3 regions of the Tatumella sp. UBA2305 genome follow, and region 2 is predicted to be linked to each of the others. Evidence: predicted binding sites of a transcription regulator. Region 2 holds the regulator's gene; each other region holds the start of a gene.
The links. The regulator LexA, encoded in region 2, represses DNA repair genes until DNA is damaged. The targets are predictions, from matches to a motif close to TNCTGTATGTACATACAGNA.
Positions count from the first base shown of each region.

Region 1: a site for LexA is predicted at 2,330-2,349, ahead of B3Z23_RS04635 (DNA translocase FtsK 4TM domain-containing protein). Genes of this name have one in related genera too.
Region 3: a site for LexA is predicted at 4,084-4,103, ahead of uvrB (excinuclease ABC subunit UvrB). Genes of this name have one in related genera too.

Region 1 covers NZ_DDVT01000011.1:92,170-102,355, forward strand. The annotation lists gene B3Z23_RS04635 (DNA translocase FtsK 4TM domain-containing protein) at 1-2,271, opposite strand, end outside; gene lrp (leucine-responsive transcriptional regulator Lrp) at 2,387-2,881, opposite strand; gene trxB (thioredoxin-disulfide reductase) at 3,389-4,351, shown strand; gene cydD (heme ABC transporter permease/ATP-binding protein CydD) at 4,489-6,261, shown strand; gene cydC (heme ABC transporter ATP-binding protein/permease CydC) at 6,258-7,991, shown strand; gene aat (leucyl/phenylalanyl-tRNA--protein transferase) at 8,006-8,698, shown strand; gene infA (translation initiation factor IF-1) at 9,045-9,263, shown strand; gene clpA (ATP-dependent Clp protease ATP-binding subunit ClpA) at 9,350-10,186, opposite strand, start outside.
Region 2 covers NZ_DDVT01000013.1:12,647-22,832, reverse strand. The annotation lists gene plsB (glycerol-3-phosphate 1-O-acyltransferase PlsB) at 1-2,248, opposite strand, end outside; gene B3Z23_RS05825 (diacylglycerol kinase) at 2,381-2,746, shown strand; gene lexA (transcriptional repressor LexA) at 2,855-3,469, shown strand; gene dinF (MATE family efflux transporter DinF) at 3,635-4,957, shown strand; gene zur (zinc uptake transcriptional repressor Zur) at 4,975-5,493, opposite strand; gene dusA (tRNA dihydrouridine(20/20a) synthase DusA) at 5,752-6,786, shown strand; gene pspG (envelope stress response protein PspG) at 6,980-7,252, shown strand; gene B3Z23_RS05795 (quinone oxidoreductase) at 7,460-8,443, opposite strand; gene dnaB (replicative DNA helicase) at 8,553-9,959, shown strand; gene B3Z23_RS05785 (Lrp/AsnC family transcriptional regulator) at 10,059-10,186, shown strand, end outside.
Region 3 covers NZ_DDVT01000011.1:158,182-168,367, reverse strand. The annotation lists gene bioB (biotin synthase BioB) at 1-25, shown strand, start outside; gene bioF (8-amino-7-oxononanoate synthase) at 25-1,176, shown strand; gene bioC (malonyl-ACP O-methyltransferase BioC) at 1,160-1,936, shown strand; gene bioD (dethiobiotin synthase) at 1,933-2,616, shown strand; gene B3Z23_RS04960 (ATP-binding cassette domain-containing protein) at 2,609-3,325, opposite strand; gene uvrB (excinuclease ABC subunit UvrB) at 4,179-6,209, shown strand; gene B3Z23_RS04950 (gluconeogenesis factor YvcK family protein) at 6,212-7,114, opposite strand; molybdenum cofactor riboswitch at 7,321-7,458, shown strand; gene moaA (GTP 3',8-cyclase MoaA) at 7,448-8,434, shown strand; gene moaB (molybdenum cofactor biosynthesis protein B) at 8,449-8,964, shown strand; gene moaC (cyclic pyranopterin monophosphate synthase MoaC) at 8,967-9,452, shown strand; gene moaD (molybdopterin synthase sulfur carrier subunit) at 9,445-9,690, shown strand; gene moaE (molybdopterin synthase catalytic subunit MoaE) at 9,696-10,160, shown strand.

The DNA of each region.
Region 1 (10,186 bases), on a different contig from region 2:
ATCCAGTTCAAACCGGGTGATCACCGGCCCCGGAGAAATCCCGACAACTTCCGCTTTAACACGGAAATCACTGAGTCTTGCCTCAACCAGTTTACCGGTTTGTTCAAGGGCAAACATATCTACCGGCTCTTCTTCAGAAGGCGGTGGTGTCAGCAAATCCAACGTAGGTAACGGTGTTGATGGCTTCTGCAAAGGTTGTTCATGCCGCACCAGGAACGGATGAAACAGACTTTGTTGTTCAGCCTGAGCCACTGCCGGTGACGTATGATTACCCTGACTGTCCGGATGCGCTATCTGTGACTGATTAAACGGCTCTGCTGAGCTTGCAGACGGAGAATCATATTCGGGATGCTGAACATGGGGGTCATGTTCGTTAACCGGAGCGATGGTAAACAGAGGTTCACCCGGACCGTCATCCACTAAATCTTCCATGGGTGAAAAGTCAAATGCCGAAAAAGTTTCGGCCGCGGTCGGAGTCGTCTTTTGGTGCCGGGGTTCTGGCTGATAGCGTTGTTGCTGTTGCTCAGCAAACTGCCGGGCCAGTGCGGCTTGTTGTAGCGCATCTTCATCATCGTGAGATTCTTCGCTTTCGGAAAAACCATAACGCTGAGTCTGCTGCGCTGCAAATGCCTGGCGTAACTCCGCCTGTTCGATATCAGCCTGCTCTTCATCGCTGTAAGTCGCGCTGAATGCGTCGCCGGTTTCGTTATGTAGTTCCTCGCGGGCCTTTTCTTCAGCCATACGCTGAGAAGGTAATTTGATGCCGTAAGACGCCATTTCCCTGCGGGTAGGTAACCGAACCGGATTGGGCCGGGGCAGTTCCGGGCCACCGATGCCTTTTTTCACCTGGGGATTACTACTGTCCCGCGGAGCATCAAATACCGGACTATGGGAAGAGAGTTTTCCCATACTGGCCGCAACAGCAAACGGCGACTGTCCGGCCGGTTTTGCAACGGGTGTGGTCGCTGCAACGGCTGCTGCCACGGGTGCAGCCGGAATGTTCGGCGCTGCCGGAGCCGGGGAAGCCGGTGCAGGAGAAGGCACGTATTGCTGTGCAGGTGTGCTTTGTTGTACTGAGGGCTGCGACTGTGTAACAGGTACAGCCTGTTCAGGCACTTCAAAACGGTAGCGTGGTGGTTCAATTCCCCGGGCTGTTCGATCCTCAGCGGGTGCGGTATAAGCCTGACGGGCAACTGTATTATCTGGTACCTGGCTCACCGGGGGTGCCGGGGGTGCCACTGGTGCCGGAGAACTTACCGGGGCATGGGAAGCACCCGGCTGAACTTCAGCTCCGGGGGAACGGCCAGGTTCTGCCGGTTGTGACCACTGTGAAGGACTGAACAGGGGATCATTCGCATCATCCGTTGTCTGACTGGGTCTCCGGCTAAACAACGGATCATTATCGTCTTGTGGATAGTGCCGGGCGCTGAACAGAGGGTCGTTATCCTCATCGTCAGATTCATAATGAGGTGCTTCCGGTGATTTATCCGGCGACATCATCTCTGGATTTATTGTCGGAGATGCATTGGTTAACGCATCATGTGATTCGCTGTCTGCAGCAAGCTCAGCTGAAGCCGGGGCTCTATTTTTTTTGGCGACCGGCGCAGGTTCGAATTCTTCTTCCTCATCCTCATCGTCCCAGCGATTATCATCCCGTGAACGATTACTGGCAAAGGTGAGAACCGACATCACTACCCCACCGATTTTCTCGGCAATCGTCAGCCATGACCAGCCAGTATAGAGGGTAATGCCGGCAGCCCAGACACAGAGTAACACCAGTGTCCCTGTCGTCTGGTTAAAATAGGGTGTCATGGCGCTGCTCACCAGGCTGCCAATCACACCGCCGGAAGCAAAATACCAGATATCGTCAGCATTAATGGCTGCCAGTCCGCAGGTGGTCACCACCAATGCCAGAACACCAATCAGCCGCAAGCCAATCGCAAAATAATCAACATAATCGTCGTTATGACGGTGGCGGAAAGTTATCCAGCAAAGCCCGATGATGACCACCGGAATAGCATAGGACATCACCCCGAAAATAAATAACAGGGTATCTGCCAGCCATGCACCAGGGCTGCCACCCAGGTTGTGGATAGGTTCATGCCAGGCAGTCTGAGACCAGCTGGGGTCAGAAGGATTAAAACTGACCAGGGAAACCATAAGATAAACAGCAAAAAGCGCCACCAGAATCAGCAACGCTTCCAGCAGCCGCCGCCCGCTACTGAGCGGAGTTAAAGTTACTTCTTTGTCTTCTGTGTATTCCTGGCTCAAGAGAACTCTCCAGGTGCCTGTCAACTTAAGAGAGGAACAGCACCAGTATTAGCACTGTCCCTGTATGAATTTACAGGAGTGTACCTAATTGCTAAAGATTTTGCACCTGTCTGATTTAACGCGTTTTAATCACCAGGCGGTTACTTTGTTTCACTTCTTCCATCACCACATAAGTCCGGGTGTCATTAACGCCGGGCAGACGCAGCAAGGTTTCACCGAGCAATTTGCGGTAAGCTGACATGTCTGGCACACGGGTTTTCAACAAATAGTCAAAATCACCGGAAACCAGGTGACATTCCTGAGTTTCCTCAAGTTTTTGCACGGCGGCGTTGAATTGTTCAAACACATCCGGAGCACCGCGATTCAGAGTTATCTCAACGAAAACCAGTAATGAGGCATCCAGGTAGTGTGGATTGAGTAATGCTGTGTAACCAAGGATGAATCCTTGACGCTCAAGACGCCGAACCCGCTCAAGGCAAGGTGTGGGTGATAATCCGACACGTTTTGAAAGCTCAACATTTGAAATCCGGCCATCTTTCTGTAGCTCATTCAAAATATTCCTGTCAATACGATCAAGATCTTTGCCTGGACGCTTCTTATTGTCTGTCATTATTATTGTCTCTCTTTTTCCTTCCCTAAGACTACTTGCCCCTTAATCTGTCACTGATCCGGGACCTGAGTGATGTTTAAGCAATACCTGTATATTGATGCTTTCAATAGCTTTCATTGTCTGTCCACGCTGAAAGCTGCCAAAATCAGCTCAGGTTTCATAATTCAGTCACCAGACCCTGCGCTCATGCAGGCCCAGTTTTACTGAAGTTTATTTGCTTACCCCCATGTTTTCGCAAAACAACAGGCGATTGTCAAAGTAAAACATCTAATTTCAGTACATCATTCCGTATCAGTCTCTTAATAATGGTTTTTGGAAGCTATTTTTAGTCATTTTCTTCCTCCCAGCCCATGACATTGGGACATAAAACCTGTGCTGCCACTGGCTGATTACTTTTATCATTCACAATAATAAGTAATCCCGAGCCCGGAACTCTTTTTTTCCCCCGTCACTTTGCCTACAATCAGCAGATTATGTTTCAGCAGACTCTCTATTGAGGAAAAAAGCATGGCCAAACACAGTAAATTACTCATCCTGGGTTCAGGGCCTGCAGGTTACACCGCAGCCGTGTATGCTGCGCGGGCTAACCTGAAGCCCGTGCTGATTACCGGAGTTGAGAAAGGCGGACAGTTGACGACGACCACTGAAGTCGAAAACTGGCCGGGTGATCCTGAGCATCTGACCGGTCCCGGGTTGATGGAGCGGATGCACGAACATGCGGTAAAATTTGATACTGAAATCGTGTTTGATCATATCCACACTGTGGATCTTAAAAACCGCCCTTTCCGTCTGACAGGTGACAGCGGTGAATACACTGCCGATGCGTTAATTATTGCTACCGGTGCCTCCGCCCGCTACATAGGTCTGCCTTCGGAAGAAGAATTTAAAGGCAAAGGTGTTTCAGCCTGTGCAACCTGCGACGGCTTTTTCTACCGTCAGCAAAAAGTCGCGGTCGTTGGAGGCGGGAATACTGCGGTAGAAGAAGCTTTATATCTGTCGAACATTGCTTCTGAAGTTCACCTTATTCACCGTCGGGACAGTTTCCGTGCCGAAAAAATCCTGATCAACCGTTTGATGGATAAAGTCGCCAGCGGCAACATCGTTCTGCATACCAACCGGACTCTGGAAGCTGTCACCGGTGATGACATGGGAGTCACGGGTGCTCGCCTGCAATCTACTGACGGGCAGTCAGAACCTGAGCAGATTGATGTCGCCGGGGTATTTATAGCTATTGGACATAGCCCAAACACTGCCATCTTTGCCGATCAACTGGAACTGAATAATGGCTATATTGTTGTTCAGTCCGGTCTGCAGGGTAATGCAACCCAGACCAGCATCCCGGGGGTTTTTGCTGCCGGTGATGTAATGGACCACACTTATCGTCAGGCGATTACCTCTGCCGGCACTGGCTGTATGGCCGCACTGGATGCTGAACGGTATCTGGATGGTTTAGCAGGTACTGAGTGGTAAATTTTTGCTGAGAATTTGATGTGAAACAAGGCGACAGTGAATCTGTCGCCTTTTTATTGTCCGTCATGCTAAAGTTCCTGCATTAAATTAAGGGATATTAATCATTTCCTCCGCTTGCCAGGCTCACAGCAAACCTTATGAATAAATCCAGACAACAGTTTTTGATACGATGGCTGAAACAGCAACGTCATTTTGGCCAGCGTTGGTTACGCCTTTCTGTGATCACCGGAATATTCAGTGCCATTTTGATTATTGTCCAGGCCGCTCTGCTGGCCAGCTTGCTGGAGTCCATCATTGTCCGGACAGCGGCTGATACCCCATTGCTACTTCGTATCTCTGCCCTGGCAGGATGCTTTATCTTGCGGGCGCTGTTGCATTATTTCAGGGAGCTGTTTGGTTTCCGGGCCGGAACCGCCATATGTGAAGCTATCCGACGGCAAATCATTGAACGCCTGGAATCTCTTGGTCCGGTGGGGATTAAAACCCGCCCGGTGGGTAGCTGGACAACGCTATTACAGGAACAGATTGATAACATGCATGATTATTATGCCCGTTACCTGCCACAAATGTCTCTGGCGGCACTCATTCCTCTCATGATCCTGTTAGTACTGGCCCCGTTAAACTGGAGCGCTGCATTAATTTTGTTTTGTACCGCACCACTGATTCCACTGTTCATGGCGATGGTCGGCATGGGGGCGGCAGAAGCAAACCGTAAAAATTTCCATGCACTGGCAAGATTAAGCGGTGATTTTCTCGATCGGTTGCGGGGACTCGAGACCTTGCGGCTGTTTCAGCGTGGTAGCGCAGAACAGCGGGCTATTGCTGACAGTTCAGAGCAGTTTCGCCAGCGCACAATGGAAGTTTTGCGTATGGCTTTCTTATCCTCCGCTGTTCTTGAGTTTTTTGCTGCAATTTCGATAGCCGTGGTGGCCGTCTATTTCGGCTTCTCTTATCTTGGTGTATTACACTTTGGGGATTATCACCGGGGTGTCACCTTATTTGCCGGTTTTCTGGTACTTATTCTGGCGCCTGAATTCTTTCAGCCGCTGCGGGATCTGGGGAATTTCTACCACGCCAAAGCTCAGGCCACCGGTGCCGCAGATGTACTGGAAGATTTTATGCAACAAACCCCGCCAGAGGAGATTCCCCGGCCAGGGTCACAGTCACCGGGGGTCGGACCGGTCACTCTGCACGCCACCGATCTGGTCGTGACGACTGCCGGCGGCATTCCCCTGACACAGCCATTAAATTTTACTCTTCAGGCTGGCAGGCGGGTCGCACTACTGGGAACCAGTGGTGCTGGCAAAACTTCACTGATGAATGTATTGCTCGGCTTTCTCCCTTACCAGGGCTCGCTGACGGTAAATGGTAGTGAACTGCGTGAAGCCGATACTGGGAACTGGCAGCAGCAGATTGCCTGGGTTGGACAAAACCCCGCATTGCCGGAAGCCAGTCTACGTCAGAACATTACCTTTGGGCGTAAATGTAGCGAACAACAATTTGAGCAGGCTCTGCAATCCTCCGGGGTTAACCAGTTTCTCCCTGAGTTGGCCCGGGGGATTGATTCGTTAATTGGTGATGATAACTCAGGATTATCTGTCGGACAGGCTCAACGGGTAGCCGTGGCCAGAGCGCTGTTACTGCCTGCCGGCCTGTTGCTGTTAGATGAACCGGCTGCCAGCCTGGACAGCCATAGTGAACAACAAGTTATGCAAGCATTACAGGCTGCTTCCCTGCAACAAACGACGTTGATGATTACTCATCAGCCCGAAGGGCTGCAGAAATGGGACGAGATCTGGGTGATGAGCCAGGGACAAATTGTTCAACAGGGTGACTGGCAGACTCTGACTGAGGCCCCGGGTCTGTTCGGAGATATGTTGTCCCATTCGCGTCAGGAGATAAAGCTATGAGTGCGTTGTTGCCTTTTCTTCGCCTGTGGAGGAGACACGGATTACTGCTGTTCCTTGGCCTGATACTGGCCATTGTTACCCTGCTGGCCAGCATTAGCCTGCTGACACTTTCCGGCTGGTTCCTGGCAGCATCAGCACTGGCCGGAACCGCCGGGCTATACAGTTTCAACTATATGCTTCCTGCAGCCGGAGTCCGGGGAGCGGCAATCATTCGCACGGCTGCCCGCTATTTTGAACGTCTGGTCAGTCATGACGGCACTTTCCGTGTTCTGCAACATCTGCGGGTTTTTACCTTCAGCAAGCTGTTTCCCCTTTCCCCTGCCGGATTGTCTCAATTCCGCCAGGGGGACCTGCTAAACCGCTTTGTCGCCGATGTCGATAACCTGGACCACCTCTATCTTCGGGTCTTATCTCCACTTGCAGGAGCCTTACTGGTCATTATTGCCGTGACCCTGGGCCTGAGTTATCTTAGCCCGCCACTGGCACTGATCACCGGCGGCATCATGCTGCTGAGTTTGTTACTACTTCCAATAATATTTTACCGGCTGGGAATCTCATCCGGCCAGCAAGTGACTACGCTGAATGCAGAATACCGGCTGCAACTGACACGCTGGCTGAGCAGTATGGCAGAGATGAAAATTTACCAGCATGATAAACACTGGCAGCAGCAGTTATCTCAGACCGGACAACAATTAGCCAAAGCGCGACAGCAGCAGCAATCTCTGACGGCTGCGTCACAAAGTGCTCTGACCATCATCACGGGAGTGACAGTTTGCCTGATTTTATGGCTGGGTTCGCTGTGGCTGACCTCTCCCGGGCAGGATTCGACTCTTGTCGCGCTGTTTGCCTTCTGTGTGCTGGCGGCGTTCGAAGCTCTTGGACCCGTGGCAGCATCATTTCTGCATATTTCCAGAGTGGTATTGTCGGCCCGTCGGTTAACGGAACTATTAGATAAAGATCCGCAGGTGATTTTTCCTTCTCAGTCGACTGCCGCTCAAACAACCGGCATTACTCTGCGGGTCAACGACCTGAGTTTTGCTTATCCCGGTCAACATCGACCAGTGCTGGACGGGCTTAACCTGGAAGCGAGTCACGGAGAAAAGATTGCTCTGCTTGGTTTCACTGGCTGCGGTAAATCAACACTCCTCCAGTTGCTCACCCGGGCATATGACCCGTCTCATGGCGAAATTTATTTTAACCAACTTCCACTTCAGGACTGGGACGAAACTTCATTGCGTCAGAGAACCAGTGTGGTGACACAACGGGTTGCATTATTTAACCAGACTCTGCGCGATAACCTGAGGCTTGCGGCAGACGGCAGTAGTGACAGTGAACTGATCGACGTGTTACAACTCACCGGTCTGGAGGCCTTGCTGGATGACGAAGGTCTGAACACCTGGATGGGTGAAGGCGGCAGGACACTGTCGGGTGGAGAACTGCGTCGTTTAGCCATTGCCCGGGCGCTGCTGCATCAGGGAGATCTCTGGTTACTCGATGAGCCCACAGAAGGACTGGATGCCAACACAGAACAACAAATACTTGAACTACTCCGGCGTGTGACCCGGGACAAAACCGTAATCATGGTCACCCATCGTCTGAGTGGTCTGGACAAAATGGATCGGATCTGCGTTATGGAGAACGGAAAGATCGTTGAGCAAGGCAGCCACCTGCAGCTTTTACATCTCGATGGTCGCTACCGGCAATTTTGCCAGCGTTTAACCCGTGAATGAGCAATAACATGCCACTGTATCTGCCACAATTATCTGACCACTCTGTGAGTTTTCCTGATCCCTATACGGCACTGCAGGAACCTAACGGATTACTGGCTTTCGGTGGCAATCTTTCCGTTGAAAGAATGGTCTGCGCCTATCGGCAGGGTATTTTTCCGTGGTTTTCAGAACAGGATCCTCTGCTCTGGTGGTCACCTGATCCGCGGGCAGTATTACCTCCGGGAGAGTTCCATGTCAGCCGTAGTATGGCCCGTTTTCACCGGACATCCCGCTACAGAGTGACCGTCGACCAGGACTTTTCGTCCGTTATTCATGGCTGCGCCACACAACGCACAGACGGCACCTGGATTACAGATCAGGTTATCGCCGCCTGGCAGGAGCTATTCTGTGTGGGCCTGGCACACTCCGTCGAAGTATGGGAGGGTGATCAGTTGGCTGGTGGTTTATATGGTATGGCGGTCGGTCAGCTATTTTGTGCCGAATCAATGTTCAGCCGTGCTGAAAATGCGTCTAAAACTGCGCTGATGAAGTTTTGCCAACATTTTTCTGATCACGGTGGCCGGTTAATTGATTGTCAGATCCTTAATCCGCATACTGCATCGTTGGGGGCCAGGGAGATATCTCGTGAGCATTATCTGCAGCTCCTCGGCACTCTTCAGAACCAGCCGTTGCAGGCTGACTGTTGGCAACCAGGCCGGGTAATTTAGCTGGTTGTAATGTTTTGCATACATTCGGCAGGAAAAGTGGTAGACTGCGTCAGCTTGTTATGTCGTTAGCGTTTTCGAAATGACTCTCCTGCACCGCTACCGGGAGTGAATATGCCGGGTACCAGAAGAACAACAAGGAAGGTTTTTCCCCGACTTGCTATTCCGATGAAAGCTCCTGCTTATTTCCACGATTGACGTCACAGCACCCGAATTTCCGTAGAGTGCGCATGTTTTCACATGACGCATAGTGAACTGTTGGTAAAAGCACCAACAATTCTTTACATAGATACCAGAATTCGGCATTATCTTGCCGATTCAAATTTAGCTAGTCCATTCAGAGGATTCGATGGCCAAAGAAGACAATATTGAAATGCAGGGTACCGTACTGGATACGTTGCCTAACACCATGTTCCGCGTTGAGCTTGAAAACGGCCACGTGGTTACCGCTCATATCTCTGGTAAAATGCGTAAAAACTATATCCGCATTCTGACCGGCGATAAAGTCACTGTAGAGCTGACGCCTTATGATTTGAGCAAGGGCCGCATTGTCTTCCGTAGTCGCTGATTTTCAGTAAAATAATTTGCCTGAAATAGCGGCATAAAAAAGGCCGGAATATCCGGCCTTCTGTTTTTACTGAACAGGATAACGGATCAATGTACCGTACCTGCTGCTTTGCGCTTTTCAGCACTTTCAAAGTGGTAGGTTAATGTATTGCTGGCTTTATCCAGCGCTACAGTGACTGACCCTCCGTCAACCAACGAACCAAACAGCAGCTCATTCGCCAGCGGTTTCTTCAGGTTCTCCTGCACTGTTCGTGCCATTGGTCTTGCACCCATTGCCTTGTCATAGCCTTTTTCAGCCAGCCAGTCACGGGCTTCATCACTGACTTCCAGAGAAACACCCTTCTGGTCCAGCTGTGCCTGTAACTCAACAATGAATTTATCCACCACCTGATGAATCACCTCGGCAGAGAGATGGTCGAACCAAATGATATTATCCAGACGGTTACGGAATTCCGGCGTAAAGGTCTTTTTAATCTCTTCCATCGCATCTGTCGTATTATCCTGATGGATCAAACCAATTGATTTACGTTCAGTCTCACGAACTCCGGCGTTGGTCGTCATGACCAGTACCACATTACGGAAATCGGCTTTACGGCCATTATTATCCGTCAGTGTGCCATTATCCATCACCTGCAACAGCAGGTTAAACACATCAGGGTGCGCTTTTTCGATTTCATCCAGCAATACTACTGAGTGAGGATGTTTAATCACCGCATCGGTAAGTAATCCTCCCTGGTCAAAGCCAACATAGCCAGGAGGGGCTCCTATCAGCCGGCTCACGGTATGTCTTTCCATGTATTCAGACATATCAAAACGCAATAACTCGATCCCCAGCGCTTTCGCGAGCTGTACTGTCACTTCTGTTTTACCTACCCCGGTAGGCCCGGCAAACAGGAAGGATCCCACCGGTTTATGGTCCTGACC
Region 2 (10,186 bases):
CCGGGGCATTGATTCCGTGAAGTACTGACAGTCGCTGTGCCAGCGTCCGGCTCTCTTTTTCCAGCGTTCCCCGGTTCATCGATGGTTTGGCATTCAGAATGCCAAAGGTAATCGCATAGCGTTGCAATGTCTCCCTGACACCGGCAGCCAGCAGTCCCAGTACCCGGGCGTTTTCCGGAACGACAGAGAAGTGATCATTGTGGCGGGAAATCAGTTGCTGACTGACCAGCTCATCGCACAGACTGTCAATGACCTCCGGCAATTCTACGATTTCCCAACGCAGAAATAACTCACTCTTCAGCATCGGATAAATCAGCGTGACCTGATGCAGTAAAGCCTCTCTGCTAAGTGTTGTATGCTGCTGAATAATCGCGGCAATCAGAGAAGGCATCACCAGCAGATGCAGAATATTATTCCGGTAATAGGTCATCAATACTGCCTGTTCTTTCGGCAGGATGATCATCTCACCAATGTTGTCGTGTTCGATAGTGAATTTATTCATGCTCATGGCATGCTCGATTAATGCCTGAGCACTCATCTCAGGAACCGTGGTGCCGCTGGTATAAGGCACGTTCCGCAATAACCGGGTGTAACATTCCAGCTGCTCAAGCAGTTGTTCACGGGTCAGTGAACGTTGCGGTGAGGCCAGCAGCGCGGTTACACACAGATTCATGGCGTTAGCGGCGCCAGCATTGTTAATCCGTACCATCACCTGGCGGGCAATGTCATTGACGACCGGGGTCATCCATGCCGGACGTTGGGGGTCTATCGGGTCGATGGCTTCGCGCCATTCCGGAACGTTATTGTTCAGGTAGTTAACCAGCGGCAGTGGTTCGCCGAAGTTAACATAGCCCTGCCCGAGGTTACGAAGCTTGCGCAATCCGCGCAACATCTGCCACAGGCTCTCTTTCTCTTTGGTCGCCCCGCGCAACTCTTTGGCATAAGTCGCCACTTCCATCACGTGTTCGTAACCAATGTAGATGGGCACTAACGTGATGGGTCGGTTTCCACCGCGCAGCATCGCCTGCAGGGTCATGGTCAGGGTACCCGTTTTCGGCTCAAGTAACCGTCCGGTACGGGAACGACCGCCTTCAACAAAGTACTCTACCGAATAACCACGGCTGAACAATTCACCGAGGTATTCACGAAATACCGTGGAGTAGAGTTTGTTACCTTTAAAGGTCCGACGGATAAAGAAGGCACCCAGATGACGGAATACAGGTCCGGCCGGCCAAAAGTTCAGGTTAATCCCGGCGGCAATATGCGGGGGCACCAACCCCTGATGATAAAGTACATAGGAGAGCAGCAGATAATCCATATGGCTGCGATGACAGGGAACATAGACCAGTTCATGGCCATCCTGGGCCAACTGACGAATACGTTCGCCGCCGCTGACGTTAATCCCTTTATATAACCGGCTCCAGAGCCAGCCCATCACGCGATCGGTAATGCGGATAGCTTCATAGGTGAAATCGGCGGCAATCTCTTCCATCATGGCCACGGCATTCTTTTGGGCCATATCGTAGGAAATCTTCTTACTGCGAGCCTCGTCCTCCACGGCCTTGGCAATAGCTTTCGATTGTAGCAGCTTATTGAACAGATCCTGACGAGCAGGAAGCCGCGGACCCACGGCGGCCAGCCGTTGGCGGGCAAAATGGATGTGGGCCACCCGGGATAACTTATGGGCAATGGACTGATCAGTCCCATGTTCATCGGCCATCTGCCGCAGAGAAACTTTTGGCGAGAAGCGCACAAAACTATCCCGGCCAAGCCACAGGATAGCGAAGAATTTCTGTACCCCGTTCAGCTCGCGCAGTAACGGGGTATTTTCTCCCTGGGTCTCTTTACCCGGAGCACGACCGAACATCACCGATACCGGAACCAGCTGAACATCCAGTGCCGGATTATTGCGGTGCAGATCCAGGTAATCATGGAATATTTTGACGGTTTCCTGATTCGGAGTGAAATAGGGCAGTAACCGTGGTCCGTCATGGATAAACACATGACGTGGCAGGAAATGGCCATCTATTTCAACGGGCAGCAATGGATCAGGCAGGTCATGCTTCAGGCACTGCTCCCGCATCGCCATGAGATCGGCTTTGGAATCGTACGGAAATACATAGATAATAGGACGTGTGGGATCCAGACCCAGTTCAGAGACAGGATCTCCCGGTATCACCTTGCTTTTCACCAGCAAAGATAATGGAAAACTCAGTAATTTATAATAAAGTTTACGCCAACCTGACATAGACAAATCTGTAGCCTCTTATGTTAGCAAAGCGGCGCAAGCATACCAGAAACTGCAAAGAATATCTGTGAGGATGCAAGTAAACATGTCTGAGATTGACGGAAATTTTATTCTGAAAAGGAGTAACCCCTGATGGCGGGTGCAACAGGAGGATGGCGACGGGTCATTAAAGCTGCAGGCTACTCGTGGCAGGGATTGCGCGCAGCATGGCAACATGAAGCTGCCTTCCGACAGGAAACTGTGCTCGCGATTATGGCGGTGATTATTGCTGCCTGTCTGAAAGTGGATACGGTCTCGCGTATTTTGCTGATTGGGTCAGTGGTACTGGTGATTATCGTCGAAATTCTCAACAGTGCTATTGAGGCGGTGGTCGACCGTTTTGGCCCGGAACTTCATCCGTTGTCCGGCCGCGCGAAGGATATGGGGTCAGCGGCAGTATTTATCGCTTTACTGCTGGCGGCCTTTGTCTGGATTTCTGTGCTATGGCAGTGGTGGTGAACGGTGGAATAGTCACCGACAGTTGTTTGTTTTATGACGGTTTTTAGTTTTCATTTCCCAAATACCTGTATATACTCACAGCGACTGTATAAACAACCAGGGGGCGGGATGAAAGCATTAACCAGCAGGCAGCAGCAGGTCTATGACCTGATTCGCGACCATATTCACCAGACAGGGATGCCACCGACTCGTGCTGAAATTGCTTCCCGGCTGGGATTCCGCTCTCCAAATGCTGCCGAAGAGCATCTGAAAGCTCTGGCCCGTAAGGGGGTCATTGAGATTGTTTCAGGCGCTTCACGGGGGATCCGACTGCTGATGGAAGAAGAGACAGCAGAAGGATTACCGCTGATTGGCCGTGTCGCCGCCGGCGAGCCATTGTTAGCTGAGCAGCATATCGAAAGCCATTTTCAGGTTGACCCGGCCCTGTTTAAGCCGGCGGCTGATTTTCTGCTGAGAGTCAGCGGCACTTCGATGAAAGACATTGGTATCATGGATGGCGATCTGCTGGCTGTCCATAAGACTCAGGATGTTCGAAACGGCCAGGTCGTGGTCGCCAGAATTGACGATGAAGTGACGGTTAAACGCTGGAAAAAACAGGGGAACACGGTACATCTTCTGCCGGAAAACAGTGAGTTTTCACCGATTGTGGTCGATGTCCGCGAGCAAAACCTGACAGTAGAAGGCCTCGCCGTGGGTGTTATCCGCAATGGTGAATGGCTGTAAACTGCCCTGATCTGTTCCGGCTTCTGGCCGGTATTGTAATCACGGCAATACGGGGGCGTTCTGAAGCAACGACCCCCGTGCCCGAAAGGTTAAGGCCAGCCTGCCTTAATCAGCATTCTGTAAAATAACCTCTCCCCATTGCCGTATACAGCCGCAGGATAGTCCATGTCTTTTTTTAACCGCACCGATAAACAACTCTGGCGACTGGCGCTGCCGATGATCCTGTCTAATATCTCCGTGCCGTTACTGGGACTGGTCGATACTGCGGTGATTGGCCATCTGAACAGTGCGATTTATCTGGGCGGGGTAGCTGTAGCAACCACGATTACCAGTTTTCTGTTTATGTTATTGCTTTTCCTGCGAATGAGTACCACCGGGCTGACGGCCCAGGCGTGGGGTGGAAAAAATAATCCGGCACTGGTTCGGGCACTGGTGCAGCCGATGATTGTCAGCCTGCTGGCAGGTCTGTTGTTTTTATTGTTTCGGCAACCGCTTAGTCATCTCGCCACCCTGGTAATTGGCGGCGACCCTGCCATCCTGTATCAGGCCCGTGAGTTTATTGATGTCCGCTGGCTGAGTGCACCGGCAACATTTGCTAATCTGGTCATTCTGGGCTGGTTGCTTGGGGTTCAGTATGCCAGAGCACCGGTCATTCTGTTGGTCGCCGGTAATCTGGTGAATATTATTCTGGAGCTACTGCTGGTACTGCATCTGCACATGGGGGTACGGGGCGCAGCCGGAGCCACTGTGATAGCCGAATATGTAACATTGCTGACCGGGATGGTGCTGGTATGGCGTGTACTGGCCCGGCAGGGAATTGATCCGCGCTCACTGCCGGGAGCCTGGCGGGGAGATATCAAACGAGTGCTGGGGCTGAACCGCGATATTTTACTGCGCTCATTGTTGCTGCAACTCTGTTTCGCCTCGCTGACTATGACAGGGGCCAGGCTGGGGGGCGATATTGTGGCGGTGAATGCTTTACTAATGATGTTTCTGTCGTTTACCTCCTATGCTCTCGATGGGTTTGCTTATGCGGTGGAGGCGGTCTCCGGTGAGGCCTATGGTGCGCGGCAAGCAGGGCGGTTACCTGAAGTCTGGCATGCTTCCTGTCGGCAGGCTGGCATCGTAGCGGTGGCATTTTCACTGATTTATGCCCTTGCAGGCCCCTGGATTATCGATATGCTGACCTCCTTACCCTCATTGCGCCAACTGGCCGACCATTACCTGATCTGGCAGATCATTCTCCCCCTTGCAGGCGTAGGGTGTTATCTGCTGGACGGATTATTTGTTGGTGCTACCCGGGGGAAAGAGATGCGTAACAGTATGGCGGTGGCTGCTGCAGGTTTCGGTCTGACCCTGTGTACGGTTCCCTGGCTGGGAAACCACGGGGTATGGCTGGCGTTATGTGTATTTATGTTACTGCGCGGAATTACGTTGTGGAGACGCTGGAATTATCATCAGCGTCATCAGAGCTGGTTTACTCCCTGACACCTTCCGGCACATGCCTATCGTCCGGGACGAATTTTCGTCTCAATAGTATGATCATGCTGGCAATGATCCTGGCTCTCACAGGCAGCAATTTCTGCACATTTTTCGCATAAACCATGCACTTCAATGACGGTATGACGCAGCGTAAAACACGCCAGTTTGGCCTGGGTGCCAATCAGTTTTTCAACACCTTCTGCATGCCGTTCACTGACAGAAGCGCAATGATCGCAAATCAGCATCACTGAAGTATGAGAAGGATGTTCAAAATGCGGGCAGACAACATAGCTGTTGTTTGAGGCCACCCGGTGAATAAAGCCCTGTTCCAGCAGGAAATCCAAAGCACGGTAGACTGTCGGCGGCTTAGCCTGCGGCTCACTAATCCGTAATTTATCCAGCAGGTCATAAGCACTGATGGCACCATACTGTTCAGCCATCAGGCGTAACACTTCAGCACGCTGGGGAGTCATACGCACCCCACGTTTCTGGCAAAGGCTCTGCGCCTCAGCAATAATCTGTGCAGGAAGTTGTTTTTGCATGATAGCTTTCTCCGACAAATGGTCTCCGGTAAACAACCATCTTAGCATGACTGGCGTTTTAATGTTGGTGATGTGTGTCGGCAGCGGAGTCCCGCGAGGAGCAGAGGAAAAAAGTTGCTTACTGAGTCTCTGAATCGGGTCACGCCCGGCTTGTTTCTGTTTTGAACCACTGGTCGGGTATTAGTTGACGGGCCTGACGCTAATTTATGCTATTATCCTGCACCTGATCGCAATCCACAGCAATTTAACGATGATTTCATGAATATTCAGACCGATACCCCTTTGGCTCAGACCCCGCTCCCGTCGGAAAACGCGAATGCTGTTTTTCAGTCAGATCGCTTTTCCGTAGCACCCATGCTGGACTGGACTGACAGGCACTGCCGCTATTTCCATCGCAAGCTGACGGCTGAGACATTGTTGTACACTGAGATGGTGACTACCGGCGCGATTATCCATGGAAAAGGGGATTATCTGGCTTTTTCTCAGGAAGAGCAGCCTGTAGCCTTGCAGTTAGGTGGCAGTGACCCGCAAGCACTGGCGGAGTGTGCCCGTCTGGCAGAACAGCGGGGCTATAGCGAGATTAACCTGAATGTAGGATGCCCGTCTGACAGGGTGCAGAATGGTCGTTTCGGGGCCTGTCTGATGGCCGAAGCTGAGTTGGTGGCCCGTTGTATTAAAGCGATGCGTGAGGTTGTGACTATTCCTGTGACGGTAAAAACCCGTATCGGGATCGACGCTCAGGATAGCTATCAGTTCCTTTGTGATTTTATCGGTACGGTAGCTGACCAGGGAGGCTGCGGTTCTTTTACTCTGCATGCCCGTAAGGCCTGGCTTTCCGGTCTGAGTCCGAAACAAAACCGTGAAGTTCCCCCCCTGGATTATCCACGGGTGTATCAGCTTAAACGTGATTTCCCACAGCTGCGGATGGGAATCAACGGCGGCATAAAAACTCTGGAAGAAGCAAAGATGCATTTGCAGCATATGGATGGTGTGATGATGGGTCGTGAGGCCTACCAGAATCCAGGGTTGCTGGCTCAGGTGGATCAGCAAATTTTTGGTGTGAATACCCCGGTACCTGATGCTGCGGAAGTGGTTCGCTCAATGTACCCTTATATTGAAGCTGAACTCAGCCAGGGAACTTACCTTGGGCACATTACCCGCCATATGCTGGGGCTGTTCCAGGGAATTCCGGGGGCAAGACAATGGCGTCGCCATTTAAGTGAAAATGCGCATAAACCCGGCGCTGATGTTCGCGTGGTTGAGCAGGCATTGTCGCTGGTGGCAGACCGTTGATGATTTACCGGAGATGTTCCGGCAAACATAGCCTGAATTTCACACCACTCTTTAGTGATTTTCACCACCCCGACTGAACCTCTGAATTATTTTTTTATTAAATTTCAGTGAGTTATTTATTCCACTGGCTGGCACGATTCTTGTAATACTCCTCACAGTCTGAAAGTGAACATTATTCGCTGAGGAGTGGATCATGGAATTATTATTTGTTGCCGGTTTTTTTGTTATGTTGCTGCTGACCGGTGTGTCGGTGATCGGTGTTCTGGTTGCTTTGCTGGTGGGAACCCTGTTGATGCTACTGTCGGGTTTCCTGTTTATTGCCCTGAAACTGCTTCCCTGGTTATTACTGGCGGTGGCGGTTGCCTGGATCTGGCAGACGTTTGGCCGTTCTCGCTCCGTACAAACAGGAAACCGACGGTTTGACAAAACTATGTCAAAAATCAACAGGATGAACCGGCGCTGGTAACCACCGGATGTTTTACCGGCATTGCACCAACAATCTTCGGAAATGTGAAACAGAACAAGCTTTTTACTGAAAAAATCTGCGATGATATTTCCAGATGTTCACAGGAATTTATCGCTCTGACCCTACACCAGCGCGAACTAAAAATAAAAATAGGGCTTCCAGATGGAAGCCCTTTTACATTGCCAGAAATAAATATCTGAAGATAGCTCAGGGGATCAACAAGCTGGAGCCGCGGGTCGCCCGACTCTCTAACTGGCGATGGGCTTCTGCCGCATCTTTGAGTGCAAATTTCTGGTTCTCCGGAACATCGACTTTGATCGCTCCGCTGGCCAGCAGGGTAAACAGCTCATGGCTGGCGGCATCCAGTTCGGTGGCGTTAGTGATATAGCCAAACAATGATGGCCGGGTGACAAACAGCGAGCCTTTCTGGTTAAGGATTGCCAGATTTACCCCGGTGACCGGGCCGGAAGAGTTTCCGAAACTGACCATGAGTCCGCGTCGTTGCAGGCTGTCCAGTGACGCCTCCCAGGTATCATGACCCACCGAGTCATAAACAACCGGCACTTTTTTACTATCAGTCAACTCGCGGACCCGCTCCGCAATATTCTCTTCCCTGTAGTTAATGGTCGCCCACGCCCCGGCATCGGTAGCAATTTTGGCTTTTTCCGCTGAACCCACGGTACCAATTAACCGGGCACCCAGCGCTTTGGCCCACTGGCAGGCAATCAGGCCCACCCCACCGGCGGCGGCATGGAACAGAAAGGTTTCACCGGCAGTGATCGGGTAGGTCTGGCGTAGCAGATACTGGACTGTCAGCCCTTTCAGGAAAGAGGCTGCTGCCTGCTCATAGGAAATACTGTCCGGTAACCGCACCAGGCGATCTTCATTCACGATATGGCTTTCACTGTAGGCCCCGGCCGTCGACTGAGCATAAACTACACGGTCGCCCGGTTTCACGCGGCTGACGGAGTGACCTGTACGGGTCACAATCCCGGCAGCTTCGGTGCCCAGACCTGCCGGCAGTGAGGGCGGGGGATATAATCCACTGCGGAAATAGGTATCGATATAGTTAATACCAATGGCTTTGTTTTCTACCACAACTTCATGCTCACCGGGCTCCGGCAGAGAAAATGATGACCACTCCAGAACTTCCGGCCCGCCATGTCGGGCATACTGAATACGGTTTAGCATAACAGCTCCTGTGAAAACGTGGTGAACGCCCGGAGTACAGGGCGACAATCCAGTGAAAAAAAAAGTATACTGTGGCGCCCCTTGTTTAACACTGGTAATGACATTCACTATGGCAGGAAATAAACCCACGAACAAATCCAATGAAACCCGCGACCGTCAGCTGGAAGGGGTAAAAATGCCCCCGCATTCTGTTGAAGCCGAACAGTCGGTGCTTGGGGGATTGATGCTGGATAATGCGCGCTGGGATAATGTTTCCGAGCGGGTGGTCGCCGAAGATTTTTATAGCCGGCCGCATCGGTTAATTTTTTCCGAGATGCAGCGTTTGCTGGAGCTGGGACAGCCGATTGATCTGATTACCCTGTCAGAGTCACTCGAAACCCGTGGTGAACTGGAAATGGTCGGGGGGTTTGCCTATCTGGCGGAACTGGCAAAAAATACCCCGAGTGCAGCCAACATTGGTGCCTATGCGGATATTGTCCGTGAACGTGCGGTAGTACGTGAAATGATTTCGGTAGCTAACGAAATCGCAGATGCAGGCTTTGATCCTCAAGGGCGCAGTAGTGAGGATCTTCTGGATCTTGCCGAATCCAGTGTGTTTAAAATTGCCGAAAAACGATCCAATAAAGACGATGGCCCGCAGAATATTGAACAGGTTCTGGAAGCTACCATCAACCGTATTGAATCTCTGGTCGGCACTCCTCACGATGGGGTGACAGGGGTAGACACCGGTTATCAGGATCTGAATAAAAAAACCGCCGGGTTACAGGGATCGGACTTAATCATTGTGGCAGCACGTCCGTCGATGGGGAAAACGACTTTTGCCATGAACCTGTGTGAGAACGCCGCGATGTTGCAGGATAAACCGGTGCTGATTTTCAGTCTCGAGATGCCCAGCGAACAGCTGATGATGCGTATGCTGGCCTCCTTATCAAGGGTGGACCAGACCCGGATTCGTACCGGACAACTGGATGATGAGGACTGGTCACGTATTTCCGGCACTATGGGCATTCTGCTGGAAAAGAAAAATATGTTTATTGATGACTCTTCCGGTCTGACTCCTACCGAGGTGCGTTCACGTGCACGACGTATCTTCCGGGAAAATGGCGGGTTGAGCATGATTATGATCGACTACCTGCAACTGATGCGGGTACCCTCGCTTTCTGATAACCGTACGCTGGAAATTGCCGAAATATCCCGTTCACTGAAAGCGCTGGCAAAAGAACTGAATGTGCCGGTGGTGGCCCTGTCACAGCTTAACCGTTCTCTTGAACAACGTGCTGATAAACGGCCGGTCAACTCAGACTTACGTGAATCCGGTTCGATTGAGCAGGATGCGGATTTAATCATGTTTATTTACCGGGATGAGGTCTATCACGAAAACAGCGACCTGAAAGGTATTGCTGAAATCATCCTTGGTAAACAGCGTAATGGTCCTATTGGTACAGTCAGACTCACCTTTAATGGTCAGTGGTCGCGTTTTGATAACTATGCCGGCCCTCAGTATGATGACGAGTAACCGAAATTACGGGGCTGACTGATTAAAAATAGTGTTGGACAACCCCCTAAAAAATACGCTTATCTGTGACGATGTATTGAAAGCATCACGGAATAACAGATGACCAGAATTGATGATTACGATATTAAAATTCTCACCCTGCTGCAGTCGAATGGCCGGCTGACTAATCAGGAGCTGAGTGATCTGGTGGGGTTATCCGCTTCCCAGTGTTCCAGGCGGCGTATTCA
Region 3 (10,186 bases), on a different contig from region 2:
ATTGTTCTATAACGCGGCTCTGTAATGAGCTGGCAACAGAGAATCGAGGAATCCCTCGACGTTCAGAGAAGTAAAGGGCTATGGCGTCAGATGCAACCGGTGATGACCTGTGCTCAGGGGATGTTGTGGGATGAACACCGGCAGTATATTCACTTTTCTTCTAACGATTATCTCGGGCTCAACCGGCATCCACAGATTATTGAGGCATGGCAGCAGGGATTAAACCGGTGGGGTGCCGGTGCTGGCGCCTCCGGTCACGTCACCGGCTACTCACCGGCCCATCAGCAACTGGAACAGGTATTGGCTGACTGGCTGGGTTATGGAGAGGCCCTGTTATTCAGTAGTGGGTTTGCCGCCAATCAGTCGCTGATTTTCGCTCTGACCGGGCAACATGACCGTGTACTGGCGGATAAGCTAATGCATGCTTCGTTGCTAGAGGCCGCCTCACTCACTCCTGCCACCCTGTGCCGGTTTCAGCACAATAGTCCTGGCAGTTTGCAGCGGCTGTTAGCCCGGTCCTGTGACGGTGAAACACTGATCGTTACCGAAGGTATCTTCAGTATGGATGGTGATAGTGCCCCTCTGACAGAGCTTCGCCAGCTTGCTGATCAGTCAGAAAGCTGGCTGGTCGTGGATGACGCTCACGGCATCGGCGTTTCCGGACCAGAAGGCCGCGGCAGCTGTCATCAGCAAAACATAATGGCAGATATTCAGATAGTGACCTTTGGTAAAGCATTGGGGGTGGCAGGCGCCGCAATATTGTGTTCGAAACCGGTCGCGGATTATCTTCGTCAGACCGCACGCCATTTGATTTATAGCACAGCAATGCCTCCGGCTCAGGCTGACGCTATCCGTACCGCAATCACGCTGGTGCGTCAGGGCGATGAATTACGTGAACAGTTACGGCAGAATATTGCGTTTTTCTGTCGTCAGGTGAGTGGACTTAGCTGGGATCTTTTACCGTCGGACAGTGCGATTCAGCCGCTGATCATCGGTGATAACCATCTGGCACTTCAGTTGTCGGCAGAACTGCGCCAACGCGGATTCTGGATTAATGCTATCCGGCCACCGACAGTACCGGCAGGCAGCGCCAGGTTGCGTATTACGCTATCTGCTACCCATCAGAAACATCAGATAGAACAACTGGCGGAGCAGTTATATGCGCTGGGAAGCTGAACATCACCCGCCTGTACCTGTCAATAAACCGGCCATTGGCCGGGCGTTCGGCCGCGCGGCAAAGCACTATGAACAATATGCGACTTTGCAGCAAATGACCGGAGATCGCTTACTGACCCTCTCTGACCTGCCTGCAAATGGCCAGGTGTTGGATGCGGGTTGCGGGAGTGGGCGATTCAGCCGTTATTTTTCCGGTCGGGGTTACCAGGTGACTGCGCTGGATATCTCAGCAGAGATGCTGCGAACCGCCCGGGATCGTGACCCGAAATCCTGCTATCTGCAGGCCGATATTGATGCGCTACCCGTCCGCAGACAAAGTTTCGATATTATCTGGAGCAATCTGGCACTGCAGTGGAGTGCTGACCTGAGAAAAGCGTTAGGTCAGCTCCGACTGGCAGTCAATCCCGGAGGCTCACTGAGGTTTTCTACGGTGGTTGCCGGCTCGCTGCCGGAAGTTAATCAGGCCTGGCAAGCGGTAGACAATACAGAACATGTTAACCGGTTTCTGTCGGCCGGTCAGATTGCCCGTGCGGCAGAGGGGTATGGCATACGGCTGTACCATGAACAGATTACGCTCCGGTTCCCGACTGTCAGAGCAGCGTTGTGGTCGTTAAAAGGGGTAGGGGCCAGTCATTTGCATCAGCGGGATGAGGGATTACCACTGACCCGACAACGCCTCGCATTGCTGGACACCGGATGGCCGAAAGACTCTCAAGGTTACCGGCTGAGTTATCAGATAGTGTATGGAGTATCAGAATGAAGAATTGCTGGTTTATCACCGGAACCGACACTGAAGCAGGTAAATCGGTTGCCACCTCGGCTTTATTACAGGCGGCAACAGGCCAGGGCTGGCGTGCTGCAGGTTATAAGCCGGTAGCCTCCGGCGCTGAGCGTACCCCGCAGGGGTTGCGTAACAGTGATGGTTTACTGTTACAACGCTCTGGATTAGCAGGACTCAGTTACAGTGAAGTCAATCCGTTGGTCTTCGAGGAGGCGACATCTCCTCATATTGTCAGTGCCGCAGAAAACCGGCCAATTACGCAGCAGGCAATGTCTGCAGGGTTGCGTCATCTGGAACAGAAAGCAGACTGGATTGTGGTAGAAGGGGCGGGAGGCTGGTTTACCCCTCTGGCCGACGAGTTGCTGTTTTCCGACTGGGTAATCTCGGAACAGTTACCGGTTATCCTGGTCGTTGGCATGAAACTGGGGTGCATTAACCACGCGTTATTGACGGCTAATGCGGTTCAGTCAGCAGGACTCAAGCTTGCTGGCTGGATTGCTAACTGTGTACAGCCCCCACAATATCGTCATCAGCCTTATCTGCAAACACTGATCCAACGGCTACCGGCCCCCTTGCTCGGTGAAATCCCACAGTTAAGCGGTGAACAGCAATTTGCTTCCTGCGGGAAATACGTTGATTTACCCGTGGTTGTCAGCTGACCGTCATCCATTTGTTAATTATACCTTCATCCAGTTGATTGACCCGGCCATTCGCCACATTGCGTCCCCGGTGGAGTAACAGAAAATAGTCGGCAACACGACGGATGAAGGATACCCGCTGTTCGAGTAACAATATGGTCATTCCGTATTCATGATTCAGGCAGCGCAGCAGATTGCCCATATCTTCTTCCAGCCACGGCGACATTCCCCCGGTGGGCTCATCCAGGATAAGCAACTTAGGTTCCAGAACCAGAGCTCTGGCCAGTGCCAGTTGTTGCTGCTGATCCAGCGCCAGATCACCACTGCGTTGATGACGTAAATCATACAGATGAGGGAAAAGGTCAAAAATCATTTGTGGTATGGCATGAGGAGGTGTGCTTTTGGCGGCTTTCAGAGCAATGACCAGATTATCTTCGACACTCATTTGTGAAAATATTTGTCGACCCTGAGGAACATAACCGATGCCCATTCTGGCGCGTAGTTCTGAAGGTTGCTGTTTTAAATCTTTGGGTGGGGAATTCTTCTCCTGCCAGGTAATCGTGCCACTATTCACCGGCAGATAGCCCATAATACAGTTCACCAGGGTCGTTTTCCCCATCCCCGGCTGGCCCAGCACAGCAGTGCAGGTGCCGGGCATCAGGTCCAAATCTACATCCCAAAGAATATGATTTTGACCATAAAACTGATTGATTGCACGTAAACTCAGCATCTGTTGCACTCCTCTGTGTGGGTAACGCCAGGCCAATGAGCGAATGTCGTGTGACTTCGCGCCATCTCTCCTTCAGGCGACAGCTTTAGAATGAATAAAGCAATTATCAGGCCAGTAATGAAATAATTGGTTTTGAGCGCAGGGAATAGCATCAGGTTTGTGATATGAATCTCATTTCGTTGTGACAGGTGAGAGGAACGAACCGGGATTGCACTTTGCAGGTGCTCACTGGAAAGTTTTACGGTGCATTTTGACCTGGAAAAAGGCAAAAAATCTGAAGAGGGCTACTTGATTACAGTTAAATATAACGAAAAAAGTGAGAGTGACAACAAATTGAAAAACGCAGAAGTTTCGCAAAAAAAAAGCTGAAAAAATTTTTTTTGGGGCTGCCCGGGAGGGGATGGGTAATTTATTCACAGCTGATGCCGTCAGGGTTAAAATCACTTATCCACCATTCCTGTGGATAACTATGTGCATTAGCAGCTTAAAACAGAGCTGACCCAAGGAAATATGCGGCCTGGCAACAGGCTGGCTGTAAATCGGGCTCCTGATAATAATTCTAACTTTTCAAATAGTTAATTAAAATCAACCCTGAGCAGTTTGAACCAGAGTATTCTAAGGATAATTTGTTACATTAACTTGACAAACAGAACGACAGCTGAGTTGGCGGTGGATAACCTGCGGGGCAGAAAATTATCGCCCGTGACTGAAAATTAATTCGTATAGAATTCCGTTACTCACGGTATTCGTCGGGGGGGAACTGTGTGCATATCCAGTGTTCAGGCTGGCATATTTTGAGGTAGTGAGTAAACTAGTCAGCCCGCCCGAAAAAAAAGCGACAGGTGACCAAACGATGAGCAAGGCTTTCAAACTTCACTCCGAATTTAAACCGTCAGGTGACCAGCCAGAGGCTATCCGGCGGCTGGAAGAAGGTCTGGAAGACGGGCTGGTACACCAGACATTGCTTGGGGTTACCGGTTCAGGAAAGACATTTACGATTGCTAACGTCATTGCTGACCTTAACCGGCCAACTATGGTATTGGCTCCGAATAAAACACTGGCAGCTCAGCTCTATGGTGAGATGAAAGCCTTTTTTCCTGACAATGCTGTCGAATATTTCGTCTCTTACTACGATTATTATCAGCCGGAAGCCTATGTTCCCAGTTCAGATACCTTTATAGAGAAAGATGCGTCGGTCAATGAACATATCGAGCAAATGCGATTGTCGGCGACTAAAGCACTGCTGGAACGTCGCGATGTTATCGTGGTGGCTTCGGTATCGGCAATCTATGGTTTAGGCGATCCTGACCTGTATCTGAAAATGATGTTGCATCTAAGCCGTGGGATGATTATTGATCAACGCAGTATTTTACGACGGCTGGCTGAACTGCAATATACCCGTAATGATCAGGCATTCCAGCGCGGTACTTTCCGGGTACGAGGCGAGGTTATCGATATTTTTCCTGCGGAGTCCGATGAAATTGCTCTGCGGGTGGAGTTGTTTGATGATGAGGTAGAGCGGCTGTCGATTTTTGACCCCTTGACGGGGCAGGTAGCGCAAACAGTGCCACGTTATACCGTCTATCCTAAAACACACTATGTCACACCGCGTGAGCGAATTATCCAGTCGATGGAAGAAATCAAGGTTGAACTGGCTGAGCGTCGTCGGGTATTGCTGGAAAATAATAAATTGCTCGAAGAGCAGCGTATTGCACAGCGGACCCAATTTGACCTGGAGATGATGAATGAGCTCGGTTACTGCTCAGGCATTGAAAACTATTCCCGTTATCTGTCCGGGCGTGGTCCGGGAGAGCCACCTCCGACGTTATTTGATTATCTGCCGGCAGACGGTTTACTGGTTGTGGACGAATCCCACGTCACTATCCCACAAATTGGCGGGATGTATCGCGGTGATCGGGCCCGCAAAGAAAATCTGGTGGAATACGGTTTTCGCCTCCCCTCTGCGCTCGATAACCGTCCTCTGAAATTTGAAGAGTTTGAGGCTCTGGTCCCACAGACTATCTATGTTTCGGCGACTCCCGGGGCCTATGAACTCGAAAAATCCGGTGATGAGGTTATCGATCAGGTGGTACGACCTACCGGATTGCTTGACCCGATCATTGAAGTCCGGCCGGTAGCGACACAGGTGGATGACCTGCTGTCGGAGATACGCCAGCGAGCTGAAATTAATGAACGAGTTCTTGTCACTACGCTAACCAAACGTATGGCTGAAGATCTGACAGAATACCTGGAGGAGCATGGAGAACGGGTACGTTATCTGCACTCTGATATCGACACGGTGGAAAGAATGGAAATCATCCGTGATTTGCGGCTGGGAGAGTTCGATGTGCTGGTGGGGATTAACCTGTTGAGGGAAGGGCTGGATATGCCAGAGGTTTCACTGGTCGCTATTCTGGATGCGGATAAAGAAGGTTTTTTACGTTCAGAACGTTCGCTGATTCAGACCATTGGGCGTGCTGCGCGTAATATTAACGGTAAAGCTATTCTCTACGGAGACCGTATAACGCCATCAATGGCACGGGCTATAGAAGAAACCGAACGGCGCAGAGAGAAACAACAGGCCTGGAATACTGCTCAGGGAATTGTGCCGACACGGCTCAACAAGAAAGTCACTGATATTCTGGAGCTGGGGCAGGGCATTGCCCGGACCAAAGGTAAATCTCATGATAAACGTCAGAGTTCCGGACGTGCGGCGGAGAACAGTGGTCAGTATGCGGCACTGACTCCACAGGCCATGCAGAAGAAAATTACCGAGCTGGAAGCCCGGATGAATAAACATGCGATGGATCTTGAGTTTGAGGAAGCAGCACGGGTCCGTGATGAATTGCACGAAATCCGTGCCCTGTTCATTGCGGCTTCCTGATATTAACCCAGACTCTGAACGGCCTGTTCCAGGGCAATATGTAACAAGTGGCGATCATGACGGTATTTAATATCTCCGGCTTCGAGCGGACGTTGAATCACATGACGCCCTTCAAGGTGACTGATATCGGCCGCCGGGCTGACAACAACGGCATCAATGACACGGCGGCCTATCACTTGTTCGATGTACTGCAATTTATCACTCACGCTCAGTGAACCTGCCGGGCTTTTCTCTTTACCCAGATTACCAATAAAAATCATTTTTGCCGGAGTACGGCGCAGTGCTGTTGCCATCTGTTCCATTAACAGCACTGGCATCAGACTGGTATAAAAACTGCCAGGACCTATCAGAATTAAATCAGCTTCGGCAACCGCCTGCAGGGCTTCGCGGGTTGGCGAGACATCAGGAAATAATTCAAGCGTAGCAGGAATCTCACTCATGGCATCAATGGCCGTTTCACCGTAAACGGCATGTCCCTGAGGGTCGGTAGCCACCAGATCCACTGGCTGCTCAGACATGGGGATCAGAAAAGCGTCCACTTTCAGCACATTACGGATCAAATTAATGGCCTCCAGTGGCCTGACACTAAGATTATCCAGAGCTTTTAGCATCAGATTACCCAGATTATGCCCTGCCAGCTCACCCTGCCCGCTAAAGCGGTATTCAAACATTGCGGAGGCAATGCCGGGCTCGGTAATCAGCTGGTTAAGGCAATTGCGCATGTCGCCCCAGGCGATACCTCCTTCGGAACGACGAATTCTGCCAGTAGAGCCCCCATTATCCGTGGTAGTGACAACGCCGGTTAAACGTGAACCCAGAGCGGATAGTGAAGACATGACACGTCCTAAACCGTGTCCTCCGCCGATGGCTACTACGCGGTCTAAATCTGCCAGTGTACGATTCATAAATCTCCTTTTAATGGCGGCTATCCTGTCAGAATAATACGGATATATAACAGCAAACTGTCCGGAGACCTATTCTCGCTGATTGATTGACTGTTTTACAGCGGATTAATCTGCAGGTATCAGTGAACATTTAAAGCGGAGCAACGCTGACAACATGGCTTCTTCAGGTGTTTCGCGCTAGAATTCAGACACACGATTATCTGTACTGATAATTTACACGCCAAGCCCCTCGGACCTGTGTTATTGCTGATAATATGGCTGACGGGCCGCAGTTTTTACTGCCAGGGTGTGGGAAGAAATGACCACATCTCCCGACTTCGGAAAGGTGTTCCTGTGTCTCAGTTAATTGATACGTTTGACCGGCGTTTTTACTATCTGCGCCTGTCTGTTACAGATGTGTGTAATTTCCGCTGTACTTACTGCCTGCCGGACGGTTACCGGCCAAACAGTGTCCGCAATAAAGGCTTTTTATCACTGGATGAAATCCGGAGGGTAACCCGTGCATTTGCAGCAGCCGGTACTGAGAAAATTCGCATCACCGGTGGCGAGCCCTCCATGCGTCGTGATTTTACCGATATTATCGCCGCCGTCCGGGAAAACTCAGGGTTACGAAAAATTGCCACCACGACCAATGGTTACCGGATGGCCCGGGATATCAGGGAGTGGCGCGATGCCGGTCTGACTGCGGTCAATGTCAGTATCGACAGCCTTGACGCCCGCCAGTTTCATGCCATCACCGGACAGGATAAGTTTCACCAGGTGATGGCCGGGATTGATGCGGCTTTTGAGGCAGGATTTAGCATGGTTAAAGTGAATACCGTGCTGATGCGTGATGTAAACAGCCAGCACCTGCAAACTTTTCTTGACTGGATTCGTACCCGGCCAATACAACTGCGTTTCATCGAACTTATGGAAACCGGTGACGGTAGTGATTTGTTTAAGAAACACCATATCTCTGGTCAGGTCATTCGTCGTCAGTTACTGGAGAGCGGCTGGCAGGCCGGAGTCAGAGCCAAAGATGATGGGCCTGCGCAGGTATTTACCCACCCGGATTATCAGGGCAGTGTGGGCCTGATTATGCCTTACGAAAAAGATTTTTGTCTGAGCTGTAACCGACTCAGAGTCTCCGCAGTAGGCAATCTGCACTTGTGTCTGTTTGGCGATCACGGAATACCGTTGCGTGATTTACTGGCCAGCGACCAGCAACAGGAGGAATTACAGGCCAGAATCGCCTCCAGCCTGGGACAGAAGAAACAGACCCATTTTCTCCATCAGGGAATGACCGGGCATACCCAAAATCTTTCATTTATCGGCGGTTAGTCAGGAGAGACATCATGAGTAAATCCCCAAAGGAATTTGTCCCGTTAACCGTGGCTGTGATGACTGTTTCAGACAGCAGGGATGCACATAACGATACCTCCGGTCACTATTTGAGCGAAATGGTGACTTCCACAGGTCATCATCTGTCAGAGCAGGTTATCTGTGCAGATAACCGCTACCAGATTCGTGCGGTGGTTTCACGCTGGATTGCCAGTGAACAGGTTCAGGTCATTATTATTAATGGTGGCACAGGTTTTCATGTGAAGAACAGCACGCCGGAAGCACTGTTACCGTTATTCGATCGGACTATTGATGGTTTTGGTGAACTGTTTCGAATGATCTCATTTGAAGAAATTGATTCATCTACCTTGCAATCCCGTGCGGTGGCAGGGATGGCTAACCAGACATTAATTTTTGCGGTCCCGGGATCCACGGGGGCTTGTCGTCAGGCATGGGAGAGGATTATCTCACCACAGATTGATGCGACTACCGCCCCCTGTAATTTCGTTTCACAACTAAAGAAGTTCTGAGTATGTCGCAGCTAACCCATATCAACAGTGCCGGAGAGGCACATATGGTCGATGTTTCGGCCAAGCAGGAAACCATACGGGAAGCCCGTGCAGAAGCTTTTGTTTGTATGAACTCCACCACATTGCAAATGATTGTCGATGGCAGTCATCACAAGGGGGATGTATTTGCAACTGCAAGAATTGCCGGCATCCAGGCAGCAAAACGTACCTGGGAACTGATCCCTCTTTGCCATCCGTTGATGCTGAGTAAAGTTGAAGTTTCCCTTACCGCTTTACCGGAAGAGAATCAGATTCATATTGAAACTCTCTGTCGGCTCACAGGGAAAACCGGGGTAGAAATGGAAGCTCTGACCGCCGCCTCAGTAGCTGCACTGACTATCTATGATATGTGTAAAGCGGTGCAGAAAGATATTGTGATTGACGGATTACGACTGATAAGCAAATCCGGAGGCAAGTCGGGGGACTTCAGGGCAGATCACCATGATTAATATATTATTATTTGCCAGAGTGCGTGAGCTCGCGGACACAGCCAGTCTTGAGATTCCCTTTGAGTTCAGCGATGTTGAGTCATTGCGTCTGGCGTTGAGTAGCCGTGATAAAAACTGGGCTCTGGCGATGGAACAAGGAAAATTACTGGCGGCGGTGAATCAGACGCTTGTTCCGTTCACTCATCCATTACAGGACGGTGATGAAGTGGCATTCTTCCCGCCGGTTACCGGAGGCTAACTTTTATGAATCAGACCCACATTCGGGTAGGTGATGCGTCATTTTCTGTGACAGAAGCTCACCAGTGGTTGTCAGGAGATGACGCGGATGGCGCCATTGTGACCTTTACCGGCAAAGTACGGAATCATAACTCGGGTGACAGTGTGGCAACGCTGACACTGGAACATTATCCGTCTATGACCGAAAAAGTGCTGGAATCGATTGCCGCTGAAGCCCGGCGGCGCTGGGAACTGCAGAGAATCGTGATCATTCATCGCGTCGGTAGCCTGGCGGCAGGTGAGCAGATTGTATTTGTCGGTGTCAGTTCGGCACACCGAAACAGCGCATTTGCCGGAGCAGAGTACATCATGGATATTCTGAAGACCCGGGCCCCGTTCTGGAAGCGGGAAACGACGCCTCTGGGGGATCGCTGGCTGGACGCGAAAGAGAGTGACCAGCAGGCCGCCAAACGCTGGTTAGCGTCGAACTGATGCAGGAGTCAGTGCTGGGTTTTTTC